2 linked regions of the Geminicoccus roseus DSM 18922 genome follow. Each later gene encodes a partner of the first gene's protein in a complex. Links are inferred from orthologs where the notes say so. Each region holds a gene or a part of one and is shown on either strand. Other genes may lie near its edges.

Evidence for each region.
Region 2: the proteins of secA (region 1) and secY are in contact, whole or in part, in a crystal structure (PDB 3DIN), measured with the Thermotoga maritima proteins. The link is inferred for Geminicoccus roseus DSM 18922 from one-to-one orthologs. Residues at the interface, in WP_004082002.1 of Thermotoga maritima: Glu261, Ala262, Arg263, Lys300, Ala301, Arg302, Thr303, Ile304, Ile305, Leu323, Tyr324, Asp325, Pro326, Val329, Ser330, Tyr333, Ile336, Lys340, Phe345, Val349, Glu363, Phe364, Tyr374, Ser375, Gly376, Gly377, Glu393, Ile395, Thr482, Ser483; in WP_004081795.1 of Thermotoga maritima: Glu108, Gly109, Glu110, Glu111, Ala236, Glu237, Arg238, Arg239, Ile240, Thr241, Ile242, Gln243, Tyr244, Ala245, Arg246, Arg247, Val248, Thr249, Gly250, Arg251, Arg252, Val253, Tyr254, Gly256, Ala257, Ser258, Thr259, Tyr260, Leu261, Pro262.

The regions. Positions count from the first base shown.
Region 1 is NZ_KE386572.1:3,492,260-3,503,592, reverse strand. The notes cover bases 8,024-11,333. They hold secA (preprotein translocase subunit SecA), read right to left. Parts: upstream 10,942-11,333; coding sequence 8,224-10,941; downstream 8,024-8,223. Other genes in these bases: GEMRO_RS30260 (peptidylprolyl isomerase), read left to right, coding at 11,148-11,333; GEMRO_RS0117455 (AEC family transporter), read right to left, coding at 8,024-8,143. In the rest of the region: GEMRO_RS0117510 (hypothetical protein), read left to right, coding at 1-986; hpt (hypoxanthine phosphoribosyltransferase), read right to left, coding at 996-1,544; GEMRO_RS34330 (VOC family protein), read left to right, coding at 1,626-2,030; molybdenum cofactor guanylyltransferase MobA, read left to right, coding at 2,017-2,628; GEMRO_RS0117490 (DsbA family oxidoreductase), read left to right, coding at 2,653-3,321; GEMRO_RS32810 (hypothetical protein), read right to left, coding at 3,329-4,039; GEMRO_RS0117480 (YsnF/AvaK domain-containing protein), read right to left, coding at 4,142-4,963; GEMRO_RS30265 (YsnF/AvaK domain-containing protein), read right to left, coding at 4,960-5,382; GEMRO_RS35350 (hypothetical protein), read left to right, coding at 5,705-6,133; peptide-methionine (S)-S-oxide reductase MsrA, read right to left, coding at 6,149-6,808; GEMRO_RS34325 (hypothetical protein), read right to left, coding at 6,866-7,066; more of GEMRO_RS0117455, read right to left, coding at 7,208-8,023. UniProt on the Escherichia coli protein: Required for protein export, interacts with the SecYEG preprotein conducting channel.
Region 2 is NZ_KE386572.1:3,157,212-3,168,229, reverse strand. Bases 476-3,470 are described here. They hold secY (preprotein translocase subunit SecY), read right to left. Parts: upstream 2,652-3,470; coding sequence 1,299-2,651; downstream 476-1,298. Other genes in these bases: rpsE (30S ribosomal protein S5), read right to left, coding at 3,358-3,470; rpmD (50S ribosomal protein L30), read right to left, coding at 3,149-3,352; rplO (50S ribosomal protein L15), read right to left, coding at 2,661-3,143; GEMRO_RS29975 (adenylate kinase), read right to left, coding at 577-1,299; rpsM (30S ribosomal protein S13), read right to left, coding at 476-484. In the rest of the region: rpsK (30S ribosomal protein S11), read right to left, coding at 1-101; more of rpsM, read right to left, coding at 104-475; more of rpsE, read right to left, coding at 3,471-3,915; rplR (50S ribosomal protein L18), read right to left, coding at 3,936-4,298; rplF (50S ribosomal protein L6), read right to left, coding at 4,301-4,834; rpsH (30S ribosomal protein S8), read right to left, coding at 4,837-5,235; rpsN (30S ribosomal protein S14), read right to left, coding at 5,248-5,553; rplE (50S ribosomal protein L5), read right to left, coding at 5,573-6,112; rplX (50S ribosomal protein L24), read right to left, coding at 6,120-6,437; rplN (50S ribosomal protein L14), read right to left, coding at 6,437-6,805; rpsQ (30S ribosomal protein S17), read right to left, coding at 6,817-7,074; rpmC (50S ribosomal protein L29), read right to left, coding at 7,086-7,292; rplP (50S ribosomal protein L16), read right to left, coding at 7,298-7,708; rpsC (30S ribosomal protein S3), read right to left, coding at 7,718-8,398; rplV (50S ribosomal protein L22), read right to left, coding at 8,398-8,781; rpsS (30S ribosomal protein S19), read right to left, coding at 8,783-9,061; and 4 more genes. UniProt on the Escherichia coli protein: The central subunit of the protein translocation channel SecYEG. Consists of two halves formed by TMs 1-5 and 6-10.

The sequences.
Region 1 (11,333 bases):
CCTCCGGCAACATGGTCTCCCTGAACTATGACGTCGGGCCGGACGGCCAGCCCCGCCTGAAGGACGAGTTCAGGAAGCAGTGGCGCCACATCTTCGGGACCGGCACCACCAGCGGCTATGGCCGCAGGATCCGCGGCAACTGGAACCCGGGCGCGGAATCCAGCTGGGGCAACAGCACGGTCATCAACAAGAAGAACCTGTCTGAATGCGTCGTGGACGGCTCGGTCAGCGCGATCTGCCTGGGCATCCCGGGCGGCCCCACCCCGCCCATGAGCCTGGGCCACCACACCGGCTGGATGATCTTCGACAAGGATTCGCAGGACCCCAACTCGCTGGCGAGCCTGGGCGTGGGCGAGCGCGCCTGCCTGAGCTACCGGGCGATGTACTCCAGCAATTTCGACTTCGACCTGGGATTCGAGACCAAGATCCCGGGCCTGGCCAGCGCGCCCGACGGCGCCTACCCGCCCAACGACCATCTGTGCGAGGGCAACCGCCGGACCGTCAACAAGGGCAACGCCTTCTCCACCCGGGTGGTGGTTGGCGGGCGCAACGGCTCGATCGCCAGCGCCTCGGCCAAGCTGCTCGGCCATTTCAAGGACGACATGCTGGACGTCACCTGCACCCGCTCGCGGATCATGACCGAGATGCATGCCCAGGACCCGGTGACCAACGGCCTGCGCCGCGGGGTCTGGTACCGGATCGAGCACGAGCTGGTGCTGAACGACCGCTTCGACCCCAGCCCTGGCCAGCGCTCCGGCGCCTTGATGCGGATCTGGGTCTTCGACGAGCGCACCGGCGAGCGCGTCACCAATTTCGGCATGGCGAACACGTTCACCTTCGAGGGCGTCAACTACCCCCTGATGCCGCGCAACGATCCCAGCGGCCGGATCGAGGGCATGTTCGTGTCGATGCAGCAGACCAGCCCGGTGCTCGCCGACCGCGACTTCGCCATCGCCGTGCGCGACTTCGAGATCTTCCTGAAGTAACCGGCCGGGCTAGGCCTGGTCGAACTCGACCCGGCCGATCCAGGACAGGTGCCGGTAGCGCTCGGCCCAGTCGATCCCGTAGCCGACCACGAACCAGTCCTCGATGGTGAAGCCGATATGGTCGGCCTCGAACGGCACCTGGCGGCGCGACGGCTTGTCCAGCAGCGCGCAGGTGCGCACCGAGTTGGCCCCGTGCGACACCAGCAGGTCGCGGGTCCAGGCCAGGGTGCGGGCGGTGTCCTGGATGTCGTCGACCAGCAGCACGTCGCGGCCGCCGACGCTGTCCGGCATCGCCCCGATCACCTTGACCTTGCCGGAGCTGGCGGTGCCCAGGCCATAGGAGCTGACCTGGAGGAACTCCACCTCCGGGGTCAGCCCGTGCCGGTCGAGCGCCCGGACCAGGTCGGCGGTGAACACGAACGCGCCTTTCAGCAGCGCCACCACGGTCACGTCCTTGGGCACCGCGCGGGCGAGGTCCGCCGCCATCTCGTCGACCCGCGCGGCGATGGCGTCGGCCTGGAACAGGGGCAGGACTCGGTGGGCGGGGATCTCGGACAAGCTTGCTCTCCACAGGCCGGGCCCCGACGTGGTACCCGATTGCGAAAGGGACGTCAGTCGCCGAACAGCCTGGGGCAGACGATGATCGACCACCTCTCCATCCGCGTGGCGGACCTGGCCCGCTCCCGCGCGATGTATGATGCCAGCCTGCCGGAGCTGGGCTATCGCCTCGTGATGACCATCGACGACGCGCCCGACTTCAAGGGGCTGGGCTATGGCGGCAACAGCCACGAGCCGGCCTTCTGGATCGGCGCCTCCACCAATCCGGACGATCCGGCTCCCGTCCCGATCGACGGGATGCACGTGGCGTTCGCCGCCCAGAACCGCCCTTCGGTCGACGCCTGGTACCGGGCGGCCCTGGCCCATGGCGGCAAGGACAACGGCCCGCCCGGGATCCGCCACCAGTATCATCCCAACTATTACGCCGCCTACGTGATCGACCCGGACGGCTACCATCTGGAAGCGGTCTGCCATCTCGCCCCCTGAGCCCCGCCTGCCCGCCGTCCTCCTGGCCGGCGGCCTGGCCCGCCGGATGGGCGGCGGCGACAAGTGCCTGGTGCCCCTGGCCGGCCGGCCGCTGCTGGCGCACGTGATCCAGGCGATCCGGCCGCAGGTGGACGACCTGCTCCTGAACGCGAACGGTGATCCGGCCCGCTTCGCGGCCTTCGGCCTGCCGGTGCGCGCCGATCCGCTGCCGGGCTTTCCGGGCCCGCTGGCGGGCGTGCTGGCCGGGATGCGCTGGGCAGCGGAACGGGGCGCCGGCCACGTGCTGAGCCTGCCGGCCGACACCCCGTTCTTCCCGCCAGACCTCGCCGGCCAGCTCGCCGCCGCCATCTCCCCCGACCATCCGGTCGCCTGTGCCGCCTCGGGCGACCGGGAGCATCCGGTGATCGCGGTCTGGTCGGTGGCGCTGGCGCCGATGCTTGAGGAGCAGCTGCTGGCCGGCAAGCGGCGGGTGGGCGCGTTCGCCCGGCTTGCCGGGCGGCGCCTTGTCGTCTGGCCGGCAGCGCCGCTGGATCCGTTCTTCAACGTGAACACGCCGGACGACCTCGCGCTTGCCGTCGGCCGCCTCGACCCCACCTGACACCTGCAACCCTGGAGCAGCGCCATGTCCGCCGAAACGCCCGCCGAGACGCCTGTCGTGAAGATCGATTTCGTGTCCGACATCGTGTGCCCGTGGTGCGCCGTCGGGCTGCGCTCCCTGGAGGAGGCGATCGCCCGGCTGGACGGGACGGTCCGCGTCGACCTGCATTTCCAGCCGTTCGAGCTGAACCCGGCCATGCCGCCCGAGGGCCAGGAGATCGTCGAGCACCTGACCCAGAAATACGGGATCACCCCGGAACAGGTCGCCGCCAACAGCGAGGTGCTGCGCGAGCGGGGAGCCGCGGTCGGCTTCGAGTTCCGCCTGGAAGGCCGCGAGCGCACCTACAACAGCTTCGACGCCCATCGCCTGCTGCACTGGGCGGAAATCGAGGGCAAGGACCTGACCCTCAAGCACGCTTTGCTGCGCGCCTATTTCACCGAGGGCCGCAACGTCAGCGACAAGGCGACCCTGGTCGAGATCGCCGGAGCGGCCGGCCTATCCGTTGAGCGCGCGCGCGAGATCCTGGACAGCGACGCCTATGCCCAGGACGTGCGCGCCCAGGAGCAGTTCTACACCGGGCTCGGCATCAGCGGGGTCCCCTCGGTGATCCTGAACGACCGCCACCTGATCCAGGGCGGCCAGCCGCCGGAACTGTTCGAGCGGGCCCTGCGTCAGGTCGCGGCCGCGGCCTGACCGCCGCTCAGGTCGGCTGGAAGCTGAGCTCGAAGCGGCGATACCGGTTGCCCAGTTCGTCGACCACGACGCTGGCCCCCTTGTCGCCGCTGACCAGGCTCAGGTCCTGGTCGAGCGTGCGGACCCGGAACCTCCACCCCTCCGGCAGCTTCAGCCGCTCCCCGAGCCCGGCCAGGTCCTCGGCCGACAGGTCGGGATCGACCGCCTGGCTGTAGCTCGCCATCACGTAGACGCGGGAATCGCCCATCAGCTCGTAGACGGTCTCGCCGGCGGCATAGATGTAGGTGCCGGGAACCGGAATCCGGTGCGGGACATAGGCGGCCGCCTCGGCCGGTCCGGCGCCCGCACGCTCCGCCACCGGCCGCATCGGGACACCCTGCACGTCAACCGCAGGCTGGTCCAGCCCCCGCGACTGCAGCCAGTCAATCAGGTAGTGGCGAGGTCCGTCGACCGTGGCGGCTTCGCCGCCTAAGCGGGACGCCGCCTGCTCGGGCCTGATCGCTTCGGCCGCCGCCGGGGAACAGTCGCCCAGCCCGACCGTGCTGTACAGGCGCTCCGCGGCTGGCACCGCGATCGCCACCCGGATCTCGCAGAACCTCCGGTCGCGAAGGTTGCCGATCTCCCTCATCCGGCCTTCGGCCAGCGCCAGGGGCGCCGACAGGATGCCGGCGCCGATCGTGCCGGCCAGCATCGCCGCCCTTGCCCATGTCGCCTGCATGTCGGTCTCCGTCCATCGGGGTAGCCAGGAGACGCCACCCTATGGGCGAAGACGAGCATCCGGAAGGAGGTCGGCCGCGCAGACGCGGCCTCCCCTCAACCCTCAGTGGCCAGGACGGGCGCCGGAGGGTGCCCGGTCGTCCTCGATCTCGATCTCGGTTTCCCGGACGGTATCGCGCACGGTTTCGGTGCGGGTATCGGTCTGCTTGTGCAGGCCGATTTCCTCCTTCACCCGGGCGACCTTCTCGACCACCGCTTCCTCGCCCCGCTCGACCGCCTCGATCGTGCGTTCCTGGAAGGCCGCCACGCCCGGCGCCACCTCCCGGTCGACCGGCCGGCGCTCGATGGTCACGCGCTCGGAATGAAGGTCGACCTGCGCCTCGACCGGACGCTCGGTGACATAGGTGCGGACCCGGACATTGCCGCCGCCGACCTGGCGCTTGCCGACCCGGACCTCCTCGTCGACCACCTGGATGGTCTGGTCGTCATGATGGTCGCCGGAGGTGCTGGCGCCGGTGCCGAAGCCGGCGGCGGCGCTGCCAACAGGAGCGGCAGAGGCTGGGCCGGTGCTGCCGGTCCAGCCTTCCTGGCGCCAGCTCTCGCTGCGCTCGTCCAGGTCGACGGGATCCGACCTCTCGAGGACCTCCTCGACTTCCGCCCCCAGATCCTCCTGGACAGTGGCGGTCAGAAGATAGCCGCCACGCCGTAGGCCCTCGGAATAGGTGGAGCGGTCCTCGTCGGGCATGAAGAGGTCGCCCAGGCTGGCCCAGAAGCCCTTGTCCTCGACCTCCGGACCGGCACCGGCAGCCGTGGAGTCCGCGCCGCGAACCGAGATGTCGCGGGCCTGCACCCCGATGCTGATCAGCCCGTCCTGCGCGGCCTCGGCCGCTCCGCGTGTGTCATAGAGAGCAGTGATCGTGTTCATGATGCTTCGCTTTCAGAGGGATCGGCCGGAGAGGATGCCTCCAGCCGGGTGACGGTCGCGTGCTCGGAACGGAGCGGTACCGTCTGGCGAACGAGCTGCTCGCCTGTTGTCTTGGTGATCCGAAGCTCTTCTTTGAGAACGAGCTGGGTGTGGACGACGAGCCGCTCTTCCACGACCGGGACGATCAGCACCCCGTCCTCTTCGCGGATCTGGGGCATGGTCTCGACAGGCTGATCGATCAGCACGCGCTGCACGCCGACTTCATCGTGTCGCAGCAGGGCCTCGACGACCTGCTGCCGCGTCTCGACGGTCGTTTCGACAAGAACACGCCCAAGTTCCACCATGCGCTTGGTGACCTGGGCATGTTCTTCGAACAGCTCGACTTTGAGCTCTTGGGGAGTGGTCGTCGTCTTGGACATGCAGCATCAACTTCATCGGATGCCGCTCGTTCCATCACATTGAAGCGAGAAGGAAAAATATTTCGACGAATATTCGCATGTATTAGATAACAGATATTATACAGCTTCAGAAACAGTTGATTTATGGGGGCGTGGATCTTGTTGCTCTCGCTGCCACGGCCGCAGCAGCAACTTCCTCTTGAGGATCCTGGCGCACGGACACGCTCTTGCGCCGGTGGGGCGGGCAGCAGGGCCGGCACGGCCGCCGCCTGTCCCGGCAAGGGAACCCGTTCCGGCCGCCTGGAAAATCGTCTAGGCCGGATCCGACCTGGAGACACCGCCCGTGCCGATCCGCCCCGAGCGCCGCTATTTCTACCCGATCGACTGGCCGATCATCAGCCGGCAGATCCGCTTCGGCCGGGCCAAGGGCCGCTGCGAGACCTGCGGCCGCCCGCACGGCCGGCTGATCTGCCAGCTGGCGGACGGCCGCTGGTTCGACGAGTTGTCCGGACAGTGGCGGGACGACCGGGGCGAGCCGGTGGACTGGCCGGACATCGTCGCCTGGTCCAGCCAGCGGCAGCGGCGGATCTGGCTGGGCACCGCCCATCTGGACCAGGACCCCGGCAACTCGGTGGGCGCCAACCTCAAGGCCTTGTGCCAGCGCTGCCACCTGCGCCACGACCGGCCGGCCAACATCCTGCGCCGTCGGCAGCGCCATCGCGCCCGGCTGGCCCTGGGCGACCTGTTCACCGGGCCGAACCCCCTGGTCTGAGCGGCCCCGGACGCCTCAGGCGGAGGCTTCGCCGGTGCCCACCGGGCAGGCGACGCCGGTGCCTGCCAGGCCGCAATAGCCCCAGGGCTTCTTGGCCAGGTATTGCTGGTGCTCGTCCTCGGCATGGAAGAACGGCACTTCGCCGCCGATGGTCGTGGTGACCGGGCCAAGGCCGCGCCCGGCGAGCCTGGCCTGGTAGGCGGCGCGCACCTCCTCGGCGATCCTTCGGTCCTCTTGCTCGGCCAGGAAGAGGCAGGAGCGGTACTGGGTCCCAACGTCGTTGCCCTGGCGCATGCCCTGGGTCGGGTCGTGCTCCTCGAAGAAGGTCTTCAGGAGGCGCCGCAGCGTCACGACCGACGGATCGTAGACCACCAGCACGACCTCGGCATGGCCGGTGCCCTCGCTGCAGACCTCGTAATAGGTCGGGTTCGGCGTGGAGCCCCCGGCAAAGCCGGCCGCGGTGACCCAGACGCCCGGGATCTGCCAGAACAGGCGCTCGGCACCCCAGAAGCAGCCCATCCCCACCAGCAAGCTCCGGAACCCGTCGGGCCAGGGCACCGCCAGCGGCCGATCCGATACCGCGTGCCGGCCGGGTTCGGTGATCGGATGCGGGCGACCCGGCACCCAGTCTGCCCTGCTCGCGGACTTCTTCCAGAGCGAGGAGAGGCGGAACATCCGGTTTCCTTCCAGGCAGCGCGATGCCGACAGGAAATGGCCACCGGAAAAGATGGTTCAAGCGCTGCCGAAGACGGTCATGTATTCCAGCCGTCCCAGCAGCCCTGGTCGACGGCGCTGGCTCGGGCCATCAGTCCAGAAGGCGGCGCGCCGCTCGACCCTTTCCGCCCGGGCATCCCAGGGGGTGTAGATAGTGCCGTAGGCCATGCGCGGGGCTTCGGCTTCCACGCACGGCCGTGCTGCTTGACGATGCGTCATCGCGCTTCCCCTCACGTCGACGCTTGGCAGCGTTTCACCTGAGGGCTTCTTGCCGAGGCCTCCAGATGCATTGCCTAGTTCTCATCGTACGGCAACACCGCTGTGGTCGAGAAGAGGTCGCCTCATTGCAAATGGGTCATGTTACCGTAGCAAAGGCAGGAGCCACGCCAGGATCGGAAAAGTCACAATGGTGGAAGCAACAATCGTGGCGCTGGTCTCGCCGACGGCGCTGTTGTAGCGCACCGAGAAAAGATAAGCGTTGATCCCCGCCGGCATCGCCGACGTCACGATGGCGACCGCGCGCCCGATTGGATCCAGCGGCACGACCCAGGTCGTCACCACGAACACCAGGAGCGGAAACGCCACGTTCTTGAACAGGCACAAGACAAAGGCTTCGCGCCAGAGCGAGCCCAGCTTGAACCGCGCGAGATTGGCGCCGAGCGCGAACAGCGCCATCGGCATGGCCGACTGGCCCAGCAGGACCGCGGTGCGGTCCACCGCGGCGGGGATCGGGATCGGCGAGTAGCGCAGCAGCACCCCCACCGCCAAACCGACCAGGATCGGGTTGGTGATCAGGTTCATGACCACCACCTTGGGCAGCTTGCGCAGTTCGCCGCTGGCGCCGATGCCGAGCTCGGCGACCACGGTGGTCAGGGTGAACAGCGTGGCGCTGTGGAAGGCGATCAGCAGGAACAGCGGCACCGCCGCGGCCTCGCCGTAGATGCCGAGCGTGATCGGCACCGACAGCACCAGGACGTTGCCGAACGACGAGGTGATCCCGAAGATCGCGGGCTTGGCCTCGCGGGCATCGAACAGGCGCCGGGCCGAGAAGGCGGCCAGCCCGAAGATCACGAAGGCGCAGCCGAAATAAACGAAGATCAGCCGCCACTCGATCTGGGCGGGCAGGTCGACGGTCAGCATCTCCCGGGCGAGCATGACCGGGATCGCCACGTCGAACACGAAGCGGGAGATGCCCTGGACCTGCTGGTCCACCACCACCCGGAAGCCGGCCAGCACGCGCCCGAGCAGCACGAGCGCATAGACCGGCACGAGATGATCGAAAAGGATCTGCGACACGTCCACCGCCCAGGCGTCGGCCGGGCGGACCCTGCCGGCCGGCTCAAGCCGGGCGGCAGGCCGTCAGCCCCGCGGGAGGATCAGACCAGCACGCCGTGGCAGGCCTTGTACTTCTTGCCGGAACCGCACGGGCAAGGCGCATTGCGCCCGACCCGTCCCCAGGTCGAGGGATCGGCCGGATCGACCGGGCTGGCCGCCTGGGCGCCCTGCCCGTCCGCCGCCATGGCCATCGCCATGGCCGGGGTCGCCGCCAGCGCCGCGCCGCCGGCACCGCCGGCCATGCGCGGCCCCGGACGCGGCGGCTCCTCCGGGCCGAAGCCCTGGACCGGCTCCGGCATGCGCACCTGGAGCTGCATCATCACCTGCGTCACCATCTGGCGCAGCTCGGAGAGCAGCCCGTCGAACAGGTTGAAGGCTTCCCGCTTGTACTCGTTCAGGGGATCCTTCTGGCCGTAGCCGCGCAGGTAGATGCCCTGGCGCAGATGATCCAGATGAAGCAGGTGCTCCTTCCAGACATGGTCCAGGACCTGCAGCAGCAGGCTCTTCTCGGCCTGGCGCATCATCTCCGGCCCGTACTGCTCGACCTTGGCCGCATAGTGCGCGTCGGCCGCCTCGTTCAGGCGCTTGATGATCTCCTCGTCGGCGATGCCCTCTTCCTTGGCCCAGTCCTGCACCGGCAGGTCGAGGGCCAGGTAGCGCTGGACGTCGGCCTGCAGCCCCTCGGTGTCCCACTGCTCCGGGTAGGCCTTCTCCGGGATGTGCTTGCGCACGATCTCCTGGACGGTCTGCTCGCGCATGTCGGCGATGGTGTCGGCGACGTCCTCGGACTGCATCAGCTCCAGGCGCTGCTCATAGATGACCTTGCGCTGGTCATTCATGACATCGTCGAACTTGAGGAGCTGCTTGCGGATCTCGAAGTTGCGCGCCTCGACCTTCTGCTGCGCCTTCTCCAGGGCCTTGTTGATCCAGGGATGGACGATCGCCTCGCCCTCCTGGAGCCCCAGCTTCTGCAGCATGCCGTCGATCCGCTCGGACCCGAAGATCCGCATCAGGTCGTCGTCCAGCGACAGGTAGAACTTGGAGCGGCCGGGGTCGCCCTGGCGGCCGGAGCGGCCGCGCAGCTGGTTGTCGATCCGCCGGCTCTCGTGGCGCTCGGTGCCAAGCACGTAGAGGCCGCCGACCTCCTTGACCTGGACCTGCTCGCTCTCGACCTCCTGGCGGATCTTCGCCACCGCCGCCGGGTCCGGATCGGCTCCCAGCTCGTGGAGGATCCGCATGTCGGCATTGCCGCCCAGCTGGATGTCGGTGCCGCGGCCGGCCATGTTGGTGGCGATGGTGACGGCGCCCAGCCGCCCGGCCTGGGCGACGATGTTGGCTTCCTGCTCGTGGTAGCGGGCGTTCAGCACCTGGTGCGGGACGCCCTTCTTCTTCAACTCGTCGGACAGCATCTCCGACTTCTCGATCGAGACCGTGCCGACCAGGATCGGCTGCTTCTTCGCGTAGGAAGCCTCGATCTCCTGGACGATCGCCTCGTACTTCTCCCGCGCCGAACGGTAGACCTCGTCGTCCTCGTCCTTGCGGATCATCTTGCGGTGGGTCGGGATCTCCACGACCTCGAGCTTGTAGATCTCGGCGAACTCGGAGGCCTCGGTGGCGGCCGTGCCGGTCATGCCCGACAGCTTGGAGTAGAGGCGGAAATAGTTCTGGAAGGTGATCGAGGCGAGGGTCTGGTTCTCCGGCTGGATCGCGACCTTCTCCTTCGCCTCGATCGCCTGGTGCAGGCCCTCGGAGTAGCGCCGCCCTTCCATCATCCGGCCGGTGAACTCGTCGACGATCACGATCTTGCCGTCCTTGACGACATATTCGTTGTCGCGGGTGAACAGGTGATGGGCCCGCAGCGCCTGGTTGGTGTGGTGCACCAGCGAGACGTTCTCGATGTCGTACAGGTCGGGCGCCTTGAGCAGGCCGGCCTGGTCGAACAGCTGCTGGATGTGCTCCTGGCCCTGCTCGGTCAGCGAGACCGAGCGCTGCTTCTCGTCCTTCTCCCAGTCGCCCTCGACCAGCTGCGGCATCAGCGCGTCGACCGCGCGGTACAACTCGGAACTGTCGTCGGACGGGCCGCTGATGATCAGCGGCGTGCGCGCCTCATCCACCAGGATCGAATCCACCTCGTCGACGATCGCGAAGCCGTGCCCGCGCTGCACCAGCGATTCGAAGCTGTGCTTCATGTTATCGCGCAGGTAGTCGAAGCCGAGCTCGTTGTTGGTGGCGTAGGTGATGTCGCAGGCATAGGCCTCGCGCCTGGCCTGTTCCGGCGTCTGCGGCACCACCACGCCCACGGTCAGCCCGAGGAAGCGGTGGACCTGGCCCATCCAGTTCGCATCGCGCCTTGCCAGGTAGTCGTTGACGGTGACGACGTGGACGCCCTCGCCGGTCAAGGCGTTCAGATAGGCCGCCAGGGTGGAGACCAGGGTCTTGCCCTCGCCGGTGCGCATCTCGGCGATCCGGCCCTGGTGCAGCACCATGCCGCCGATCAGCTGCACGTCGTAATGCCGCTGCCCGAGCGTGCGCTTGGCCGCCTCCCGCACGGTGGCGAACGCCTCGATCAGCAGGTCGTCGAGGGTCTCGCCCTGGGCCAGCCGCCCCTTGAATTCGGCCGTCCTGGCCTTCAGTTGATCGTCGGACAGCGCCACCATCTGCGGTTCCAGCGCATTGATAGCGTCGACGTTTTTCTTGAGGCTCTTGACCATGCGGTCGTTGTGCGACCCGAAGAGCCGCCTTGCGATGGCGCCGAACATGCCGCTGGGAAATCCCGCCAAAGAGTGGACCGGGCACAGGCTCGCCCGACCAGGGTCGGTGAGCTACGCCCTCCCACCAAAGGTGTCAACGCGACCGCGCTTGTGCAAGTACGCCAGTGATGGCACCTGTCCTTCGCGCCAAGCCCCGGGGTCCATCGGCAACGAGCGGACCCTGGCGGCGATCAGACAAGAGAGGAGCACCATCGGTGCGTCTAGCGGTATTCGGCGTCTCCATCCTTCTGGCCACGACCTCCCTGGTCCAGGCCCAGGAAACGGTGCCAGCCCCGGCCGAAACGGCCCCTGTCGAGAACCAGGCCGCCACGCCGGAAGGCGATCCCGTTGTCGCGACGGTCGACGGCGCGGAGATCCACCGGTCCGACGTGGTCCGCTTC
Region 2 (11,018 bases), 330 kb from region 1 along the record:
ATCGTGTTGTTGAACGTCGCGCTCACATGCGCCACGCCCGACGTGATGTTCTTCCGCTCGCGGCGCTTGATGCGCGAGCCGGCGTCCTTGCCAGTAGCCATGATTACTTCTTCGTCGCTTTCTTCTTGCCGGCGATGGCCCGGGCCGGGCCCTTGCGGGTGCGGGCGTTGGTGTGCGTCCGCTGGCCGTGCACCGGCAGGCCACGGCGATGGCGCAGGCCGCGATAGCAGCCCAGGTCCATCAGCCGCTTGATGTTCATCGCGACATCGCGACGAAGATCACCCTCGACCTTGAACTGGCGATCGATCGCCTCACGGATCTTCACGAGCTCCGCGTCGCTCAGATCGTTGATCCGCCGGCTATGGTCGATCTGCACTTCGTCGAGAATCAACCGGGAGCTGTGCGGCCCGATCCCAAAGATATAAGTCAGCGCAACCCAGGCCTGTTTGCCACTGGGCAGGTTCACACCTGCGATACGAGCCACCGATCGCTCCCCTTCAAACGCAACGCGCGATCGCATCGCCACCGGTCGGTAGCGACAAAAGTGCGCGGATCATAAGAACCGTTACAAGACTGTCAAGCGTTACCGGCTCCGGACGAGCCTGCTTTTTCAGCAGACCCGCCTGCGGGTCCGGACGCGGTTTCCGTCGCCAGCGGCTCCAGGACCGCCGCAATCGCGGCCGTCACCTCACCGATCGGCGCCATGCCGTCGACCGTGTGCAGATTGCCGCGCTGCCGGTAGTACGGCAGGAGCGGCGCGGTCTGCGCGTCATACGCCTCGAGCCGAGCCGCCACCGTCTCGGCATTGTCGTCCTTGCGGCGCACGAACTCCGTGCTGCCGCACACGTCGCAGACGCCCGGCACCTTGGGCTTCTTGAACGTGTCGTGATAGCCGGCCCCGCAATTCGCGCAGGCATACCGGCCAGAAATCCGTTCGACCAGGGCGGCCTGGTCCACCTGGAACTCGATCACCGCATCAATGCGGAGATCGCGCTCCGCCAGCATGCGGTCGAGCGCCTCGGCCTGGTCGGTGGTCCGCGGGAAGCCGTCCAGGATGAAGCCGCCGGCGCAGTCGGGCTGGTCGATCCGCTCCGCGACGATGGCGTTGATCACGTCGTCGGAGACGAGCTTGCCCGCCTCCATGATCGCCTTGGCCTGCCGGCCGACCTCGGTCCCGTTGGCGACCGCCGCGCGCAGCATGTCGCCCGTGGAGAGCTGCGGGATGCTGAACCGGTCCCGGATCCACGCCGCCTGAGTTCCCTTGCCGGCACCGGGGGGACCGAGAAGAATAACCCGCATCAACGTCTCCCGACCGGACCGCGCAACCGTGCCTTCTTGATCAGCCCTTCATACTGATGGGCGATCAGGTGCGACTGGATCTGTCCGACCGTGTCCATCGTCACCGACACCACGATCAGCAGGCTGGTCCCGCCAAAATAGAACGGCACGGCGTATTGCGAGATCAGGATCTCGGGCAGCACGCAGACCGCCGCCAGGTACGCCGCACCCACCACGGTCAGCCGCGTGAGCACGTATTCGAGGTAGGCCGCGGTCCGCTCGCCCGGGCGCACGCCCGGGATGAACCCGCCCTGCTTGCGCAGGTTCTCCGCCGTCTCCTTCGGGTTGAAGACGATCGACGTGTAGAAGAACGCGAAGAACACGATCAGCGCGACATACAGGAAGATGTGGACCGGATGGCCGCGTCCCATCATCGCGTTCAGCTCGATCAGCCACGGATGGCTGGTGTTCGCGTCGATGAAGCTGCTGAACGTCGCCGGGAGCAACAGGAGCGAGCTCGCGAAGATCGCCGGGATCACGCCCGAGGTGTTGACCTTGAGCGGAAGATGCGAGCTCTCGCCGCCGAACACCCGGTTACCCTGCTGGCGCTTGGGGTACTGGACCAGCACCCGGCGCTGGGCGCGCTCCATGAACACGATCGCCGTGATCACCGCCAGCATCAGCACGATCAGCAGGATGATGAACCCAGCCGAGATCGCCCCGGTCCGCCCGAGCTCGAGCGTGCTGGCGAGGGCTGCCGGCAGCGAGGCCACGATGCCGACGAAGATGATCAGCGAGATGCCATTGCCGATCCCGCGCGCGGTGATCTGCTCGCCCAGCCACATCAGGAACATCGTGCCGCCCACGATGGTGATCACCGTGGAGAGGCGGAAGAACCAGCCGGGGTCGATGACCGCGCTGCCGAACCCGCTGGAGGTGCCTTCCAGGCCGATCGCAAGCCCGTAGGCCTGGAACGAGCAGAGCACCACCGTCAGGTAGCGGGTGTACTGGTTGATCTTCTTGCGACCGCTCTCGCCCTCCTTCTTGAGGGCCTCCATGGTCGGCGACACCGCGGTCATCAGCTGCAGGATGATCGAGGCGGAGATGTAGGGCAGGATGCCGAGCGCGAAGATCGACATGCGCTCGAGCGCGCCGCCCGCGAACACGTTGAACATGCCGACGATGCCGCCGGCCTGGCTCTGGAAGATCTGCGCCATGGCGGCGTGATCGATGCCCGGCAGCGGCACGTAGGTGCCGAGCCGGTACACGATCAGCGCACCCAGGGTGAACCACAGGCGCTTTTTGAGCTCGGTCGCCTTGGCGAAAGCACCGAAATTGACGTTCGCCGCAAGCTGCTCGGCGACCGAGGCCATGGTTCTTCCTTACTCGGACGCGGCGACGGGGCCGCCGATCACGTTCACCTTGCCGCCCGCCTTCTCGACCGCCTCGACGGCCGAGGCGGAGGCGCCGACAACCTCGATCGTCAGGGCAGCCTGCAGGCTGCCGCGACCGAGCAGGCGGATGCCGTCGCGCGGGTTGCCGACCAGGCCGGCAGCGACCAGCGCCGCGGCGTCGACCGGCTGCGCCGTGTCAATGCGGCCGGCGTCCACCGCCTTCTGCAGCGAATCCAGGTTCACCACGACATAGTCGGCGCGGAAGATGTTGTTGAAGCCGCGCTTCGGCAGACGCCGATACAGCGGCATCTGGCCACCCTCGAAATAGGCAGGCTTGCCACCGCCGGCGCGAGCCTTCGCACCCTTGTGACCCTTACCCGAGGTCTTGCCGAGGCCCGACCCCATACCACGCCCGAGCCGCTTGCGCGGCCCGCGCGCCCCGGGATTGTCCCGGAGTTCGTTCAGCTTCATGACTCTCAGCCCTTGGCCGTCTCGGCACCGTCGAGAGTCTCGAACACCACCAGGTGCTTGACCTTCTCGACCCGACCGCGCGTGGCCGGGTTATCGGCCAGGACGCGGGTACGGTGCAACTTGTTCAGACCCAGGCCGACCAGCGTCTCGCGCTGGTCCTTGCGTCGCCCGATCGGGCTCTTCACCTGGGTGACCTTGATCGTGCCCATGGTCGTCACTCCGCCTTCGGCTCGATCGCCTCGCGGCGGCCGATCAGGTCGGAGACCTTCTTGCCGCGCTTGGCCGCGACCGCCCGCGGGCTCGCCACCGTGGTCAGCGCCGCAAACGTGGCCTTGACCATGTTGTGCGGGTTTGAGGTGCCGAGCGACTTGGCGACCACGTCGCCAATGCCCAGAGCCTCGAACACCATGCGCATCGGGCCGCCGGCGATCACGCCGGTACCAGGAGGAGCCGAGCGCAGCAGGACCCGGCCGGCACCGAAGTGGCCGATCGTGTCATGATGCAGCGTACGACCCTGGCGCAACGGCACCCGGATCAGCCCCTTCTTCGCAGCCTCGGTCGCCTTGCGCACCGCTTCCGGCACTTCGCGTGCCTTGCCGCTGCCATAGCCGACCCGGCCCTTGCCGTCGCCCACGACCACCAGCGCCGAGAAGCCGAAACGACGGCCACCCTTCACCACCTTCGCCACACGATTGATGCTGACGAGCCGGTCCATGAACTCGGACTCGCCGCGATCCCTGTCGTTGCGATCATCACCGCGCTGACGCGCCATTTCCGTCCTCCCGCGATGGATCAGAACGACAGGCCGCCCTCGCGGGCGCCGTCGGCCAGAGCCTTCACACGACCGTGGTACTGATAACCACCACGATCGAACACTACCGTATCGATACCGGCCGCCTTGGCGCGCTCGGCGAGCAGCAAGCCGACCCGCTTGGCCGCCTCGCTGTCCGCACCGGTCTTCAGCTCGCCGCGCAACGTCGGCTCGATCGTCGAGGCTGCCGCCACCGTCACGCCCCTCAGGTCGTCGATGACCTGGGCGTAGATGTGGCAGCTCGACCGGAACACCGACAGCCGGGCACGGCCGGAAGCCCGCTGCCGGATCGCGAAGCGAACCCGACGCCGGCGACGCTCGAAGCGCTCGTCCACCTTCACCATGGTTACTTCTTCTTGCCTTCTTTGCGACGGATCGTCTCGCCGGCGTACTTCACGCCCTTGCCCTTGTAGGGCTCCGGCAGGCGGAACGCGCGGATCTCGGAAGCGAGCTGCCCGACCTTCTGCTTGTCGGCGCCGCTGATCTGGATCGAGGTCGGGGTGTCGACCACGACCTTGATCTCCTTCGGCACCGCGTACTTGATGTCGTGGCTGTAGCCGAGCTGCAGGTTCAGGATCGAGCCGTCCAGCGCCGCGCGGTAACCCACGCCGCTGATCTCCAGCTTCTCCGTGAACCCTTCCGACACGCCCTTGACCAGGTTCGCGACGACCGAGCGGGAGGTGCCCCATAGCGAGCGGCCCTGGCGGTCCATCTCGCGCGGGAGCACGGTGATCGCGCCGTTCTCGTAGGTCGCGGAAACCGCGTCGTGCAGGACCGCCGACAGCTCGCCGAGCTTGCCCTTGGCCTTGATGGTCTGGCCTTCCACCGTCACGGTGGTGCCAGCCGGTACGGAGACCGGGTGCTTGCCGATACGGGACATGGTCAGAACACCAGGCACAAGATCTCGCCGCCGACATGCGCCGCCCGAGCTTCCGCGTCGGACATCACACCCCGGGGCGTCGAGACGATCGCGATGCCCAGGCCATTATAAATGGTCGGCAGATCGCGCACGCCGGCATAGACGCGGCGACCGGGCTTGCTCACCCGCTTCAGCTCGCGGATGACCGGCTCGCCGTTGTGGTACTTCAGCTCGACGCTGATCGAGCGCTTTCCAGGCGCCTGCTCTACCTCACCGAAGCCGCGAATATAGCCTTCGCGCTTCAGGACCTCGAGCACGCGCACGTGCATCGTCGACTTCGGCGCGAGGACGGCACCCTTGGCGGCCAGCTGGCCGTTGCGGATGCGCGTCAACAAGTCACCGAGCGGATCGGACATCGCCATTCCGCGGACCCCTTACCAGCTCGACTTGACCATCCCGGGGATCTGCCCCGTGGATGCCAAGTCCCGCAATGCGATACGAGAAAGACCGAGCTTCCGGTAAAAGGCACGCGGCCTGCCGGTCATCTCGCAACGGTTGCGAACACGGACCTTGGATCCGTTCCGCGGCAGTTCGGCCAGCTTCAGCACGGCTTCGAACCGGTCGCCGTCGTCGATGTCCTTCTGCTTGATGATCGCCTTCAACTCAGCGCGCTTGGCGGCCTGCTTCGCCACCAGCTCGCGACGCTGGTTGTTCTTCTCAACTGAACTCTTCTTCGCCACGACGATATCCTTGTTCAGATCACTTCGTGAAGGGCATGCTGAATGCCGCGAGGAGCGCCTTGGCCTCCTCGTTCGTCTTCGCGGTGGTGCAGAAGATGATATCCATGCCGCGGTTCTCGTCGACTTCGTCGAACGAGATCTCCGGGAAGATGATCTGCTCCTTCAGGCCCATGGCATAGTTGCCCCGGCCGTCGAAGCTCTTCGGCGACACACCACGGAAGTCGCGGATCCGCGGCATCGCGATGTTGATCAGGCGATCGAGGAATTCGTACATGCGCTCGCGCCGCAAGGTCACCTTGCAGCCGATGTTCATGCCCTCGCGCAGCTTGAAGTTCGCCACCGACTTGCGCGCCTTGGTCATCACCGGCTTCTGGCCGGCGATCTTGGTCAGCTGCGCCACCGCGTTGGTGAGCTTCTTGGTGTCCTGCGTAGCCTTGCCGACCGCCATGTTGATGACGATCTTGTCCAGCTTCGGAACCTGCATCGGGTTCTTGTAGCCGAACTGTTCGACGAGAGCGGCCCGGACGGTGTTCTCGTACTGTGTCTTCAGACGTGCCATCACCGCCTCACCGGTCGAGCAGCTCGCCGGTCCGCTTGGAAAAGCGGACCTTGCGGCCGTCTTCGAGGAACTTGAACCCGACGCGGGTGGCCTTGCCGTCGGACGGATCGACCAGCGCGACATTGCTCGCGTCGATCGAAGCTTCCTTCTCGACAATGCCGCTCTCGCGCATGCCGGTCGACTTGGTGTGGCGTTTCACCACCGCCACGCCCTGGACGACCACGCGGCCTTCCTTCGGGTCCACCTTCAGGATCTCGCCCTGGCGGCCCTTGTCGCGACCAGTGAGAACGACGACCTTGTCGCCCTTCTTGACCTTGGCTGCCATCACAACACCTCGGGCGCGAGGGAGATGATCTTCATGAACTTACGGGCACGCAGCTCGCGGGTCACAGGCCCGAAGATGCGGGTGCCGATCGGCTCACCCTGCTTGTTGATGAGGACGGCCGCGTTGCGGTCGAAACGGATCGCCGACCCGTCGGGCCGCGACACTTCCTTTGCCGTCCGGACGACAACGGCCATGGCCACGTCGCCCTTCTTTACCTTGCCGCGCGGTATGGCGTCCTTGATGGCGACGACGATGACGTCGCCAACAGAACCCCACCTACGATGCGAGCCACCCAGTACACGAATGCACTGGACCCGACGCGCTCCCGAGTTGTCGGCAACATCGAGATCGGTCTCGGGCATGATCATGATTTAGATCCTCACGCCTCTGCAGCCGGAGCCGCTGCGTCCTCGACCAGCACTTCCCAACGCTTGCGCGCCGAAAGGGGCCGGCACTCACGGATCATGACAGTATCGCCGATCTTGAATCGGTTCGACTCGTCGTGAGCCATGTATTTCTTGGTGCTCTTGATGTACTTTTTATAGAGCGGGTGCATCACCTGCCGCTCGACCTTGACCACGACGGTCTTGTCGGCGACGTCACTGACCACCTGCCCATGCAGTACGCGACGCGGCATCGCTTATCTCCTCAGGCGCCGGTCTTAGCCGAGACGGCCTGCTCGCGCAGAACCGTCTTGACCCGCGCAATGTCCTTGCGGACCTCGCGAATCCGGGCCGTCCCTTCCAGCTGCCCGGTCGCCTTCTGAAAGCGCAGGTTGAACTGCTCCTTCTTCAGGCCCAGCAGCCGGTCGATCAGAGCCTTGCGGCCTTCATTACGAATTTCCGAAGCGTTCATCGCTCTCAGAGCTCCCGCTGCACGAAGCGGGCCTTGATCGGCAGCTTCGCAGCACCCAGGGCGATCGCGGCTTCGGCCAGCTCAGGGGCGACACCGTCGATCTCGAACATGATCCGGCCAGGCTTCACCCGGGCCACCCAGCGATCCACCGACCCCTTGCCCGAGCCCATGCGGACTTCGGCAGGCTTGGAGGTGACCGGCACATCCGGGAAGATCCGGATCCACACGCGGCCGGCACGCTTGAGGTGACGGGTGATGGCGCGGCGGGCCGATTCGATCTGCCGGGCGGTGATCCGCGCCGGCTCGACCGCCTTCAGGCCGAACGCGCCGAAGTTGAGCTCCGCTCCGCCCTTGGCCAGGCCGTGGATACGGCCCTTGAACGCCTTGCGGTACTTGGTTCTCTTAGGCTGCAACATTGTTCAATATCAACCCCGTGCCGGCGCGGCTTCGGTCATGCGCCGATCGTACGCGGAGGGGTCGTGCTCCATGATCTCGCCACGGAACACCCACACCTTGATCCCGTTCGTACCGTACGGCGTATGCGCGGTGGCCTTGGCGAAATCGATGCTGGCGCGCAGCGTGTGCAGCGGCACCCGGCCCTCGCGATACCATTCCGACCGGGCGATCTCGGCGCCGCCCAGGCGGCCCGAGCAATGCACCCGGATGCCCAGCGCGCCCAGGCGCATCGCCGCCTGCACCGCACGCTTCATCGCGCGGCGGAAGGTGACGCGGCGCACCAGCTGCTGCGCGATGCTCTCGGCGATCAGCTTGGCGTCCAGCTCCGGCTTGCGGACCTCGACGATGTTGAGGTGCACGTCGGCCGAGCAGCGCTGGGCGACTTCCCGCCGCAGCACCTCGATCGCCTCGCCCTTCTTGCCGATCACCACGCCCGGACGGGCGGTGTAGATCATCACCCGGGCCTTCTTGGCCGGGCGCTCGATCACCACGCGCGAGACGCCGGCGTTCGAGAGGCGCTTCTCCAGGAACTCGCGGATCTGGAGATCTTCCTTCAGCATCTTCGCGTAGTTGTTTTCCGCGAACCAGCGCGAATCCCAGGTACGATTGATGCCGACCCGCAGCCCGACGGGATTTACCTTGTGACCCATCAGGCCCTTCCCTCGCTCTGCTCACGGACGACGATGCGCAGGCGGCTGTAGAACTTTTCCACCCGGGCGGCACGGCCGCGCGCACGCGGATGCAGGCGCTTCATCACGAAGCGCTTGCCCACGTAAGCCTCGGCGACCACCAACCGGTCAACGTCCAGGTTGTGATTGTTCTCGGCATTCGCAATAGCCGACTTCAAGGTTTTCTGCACCTCGAGGGCGACCCGCTTGCGCGAGAACTCCAGGGCGGTGACCGCCCGACCGGCCGACATGCCGCGGATCAGCTCGGCCACCAGGCCCAGCTTCTGCGGGCTGGAGCGAACCAGCGTGTCTTCGGCGAACGCCTCGTTGGCGGTCACCTTACGCTCTGACTTGGGCTTGCTCATCTCAGCCCCTCTTCGCCTTCTTGTCGGCACCGTGACCCGTGAAGGTCCGGGTCGGCGCGAACTCGCCGAACTTGTGACCGACCATGTTGTCCGTCACGTAGACCGGCAGATGCTTCTTGCCGTTGTGGACGGCGAAGGTCAGGCCGATGAACTCGGGCATGATGGTCGAGCGACGCGACCAGATCTTGATGATCTCGTTGCGGCCCGAACGCCGTGCGGCATCGGCTTTCTTGAACAGATAGCCGTCGACGAACGGACCCTTCCAGACTGAACGGGCCACGCCTTAACCTCCACGCTTCTTGGCAACGTGCCGCGACCGCACGATCATGTTGGTGGTACGCTTGTTGCGGCGGGTCCGGTAACCCTTGGTGGGCTGGCCCCACGGGCTGACCGGATGACGGCCACCCGAGGTGCGGCCCTCACCACCGCCGAGCGGATGATCGACCGGGTTCATCGCGACACCACGCACGGTCGGGCGGACGCCCTTCCAGCGCTTGCGGCCGGCCTTGCCCAGATTCTCGTTCTGGTGGTCGGGATTGGACACGGCACCGATGGTGGCCATGCAATCCTGCCGGATGCGGCGGATCTCGCCGGAGTTCAGGCGGATCTGGCAGTAGTCGCCGTCGCGGCCGATCAGCTGGGCGAACGCGCCCGCCGAACGGGCGACCTGGCCGCCCTTGCCAGCCTTCAGCTCCAGGTTGTGCACGATGGTGCCGACCGGGATCGCCTTCAGCGGGGCGGCATTGCCCGGCTTCACGTCGACCCGCTCGCCCGCGACCACCTTGTCGCCGACCTTGAGCCGCTGCGGCGCCAGGATGTAGGCCTGCTCGCCGTCGTCATAGCGCACCAGCGCGATGAACGCGGTCCGGTTCGGATCGTACTCCATCCGCTCGATCGTGCCGACCACGTCCCACTTGCGACGCTTGAAGTCGATCAGCCGGTAGGAGCGCTTGTGGCCACCACCCACGTGGCGGGTGGTGATCCGGCCGTAATGGTTGCGGCCGCCGGACTTGGAGAGACCCTCGGTCAGCGTCTTGACCGGGCTGCCCTTCCAGAGCTCCGACTTGTCGACCAGCACCAGCTCGCGCTGCGAAGGCGTGGTCGGGTTGTAGTTCTTCAGCGCCATCGCCTCAGATCCCCGTCGTCACGTCGATGGTCTGGCCCGCCTCGAGCGTCACGATCGCCTTCTTGACGTCCGAACGCTGATAGGCCTTGCCCTTGAAGCGCTTGGTCTTGCCCTTGGTCACCATGGTGTTGACCGCGGTGACCTTGACGTTGAACAGCGCCTCGACGGCCTGCTTGATCTCGGGCTTCGCGGCATCGCCGCGCACCTTGAAGGTGACCTGGTTCAGCTCGGAGATCCGGGTCGACTTCTCGGTCACCACCGGGGCGAGGATGATATCGTACATCCGCTCCTGGTTCATGCCAGGCGCTCCTGAAGTTCCTGAGCCGCGGCCTTGCTGATCACCAGCTGGTCGCTGCGCAGGATGTCATAGACGTTCGCGCCGACCGACGGGAGCACGTCCACGTGGGTCAGGTTGCGCGAGGCCAGCGCGAAGTTGAGCTGCAGCTCGGCGGGGCCGACGAACAGCACCTTGTCCAGGCCGAGCTTGCCCAGGCGAGCGATCAGCTCCTTGGTGCGCGGCTGGTCCAGCTCCAGCTTGTCGACGACGACGAGCTTGCCGTTCTTGGCCTTGTCCGAAAGAGCCATCCGCAGACCCAGCGCGCGGACCTTCTTGGGAAGGTCGATCGCGTGGTCGCGCGGCGTCGGGCCGTGGGCCCGGCCACCGGTGCGGAAGATCGGCGCGCGCTTGTTGCCGTGGCGGGCGCGGCCGGTGCCCTTCTGCTTGTAGATCTTGGCGGTGGAGCCGGCGACTTCGCCGCGGCTCTTCACCTTGTGGGTGCCCGCACGGCGCTTGGCCAGCTGCCAGAGCACCACGCGCTGCAGGATGTCGGCGCGCGGCTCCAGGCCGAACACCGAATCGATCAGGTCGATGGTGCCGGCATCCTCGGCATCCAGCGTCTTGACGGCGATCTGCATCACTCGGCTCCCGCAGCGAGAACACCGGCCGGATACGGCGCATCCTTCGGCAAGGCCTTCTTCACCGCATCGCGAACCCGGACCCAGGACCCTTCGGAACCCGGGACGGCGCCCTTGACCAGTAACAGGCCGCGCTCCTCGTCCACGCCGAACACTTCCAGGTTCAGCACGGTGCGCTGCTTGGCGCCCATGTGGC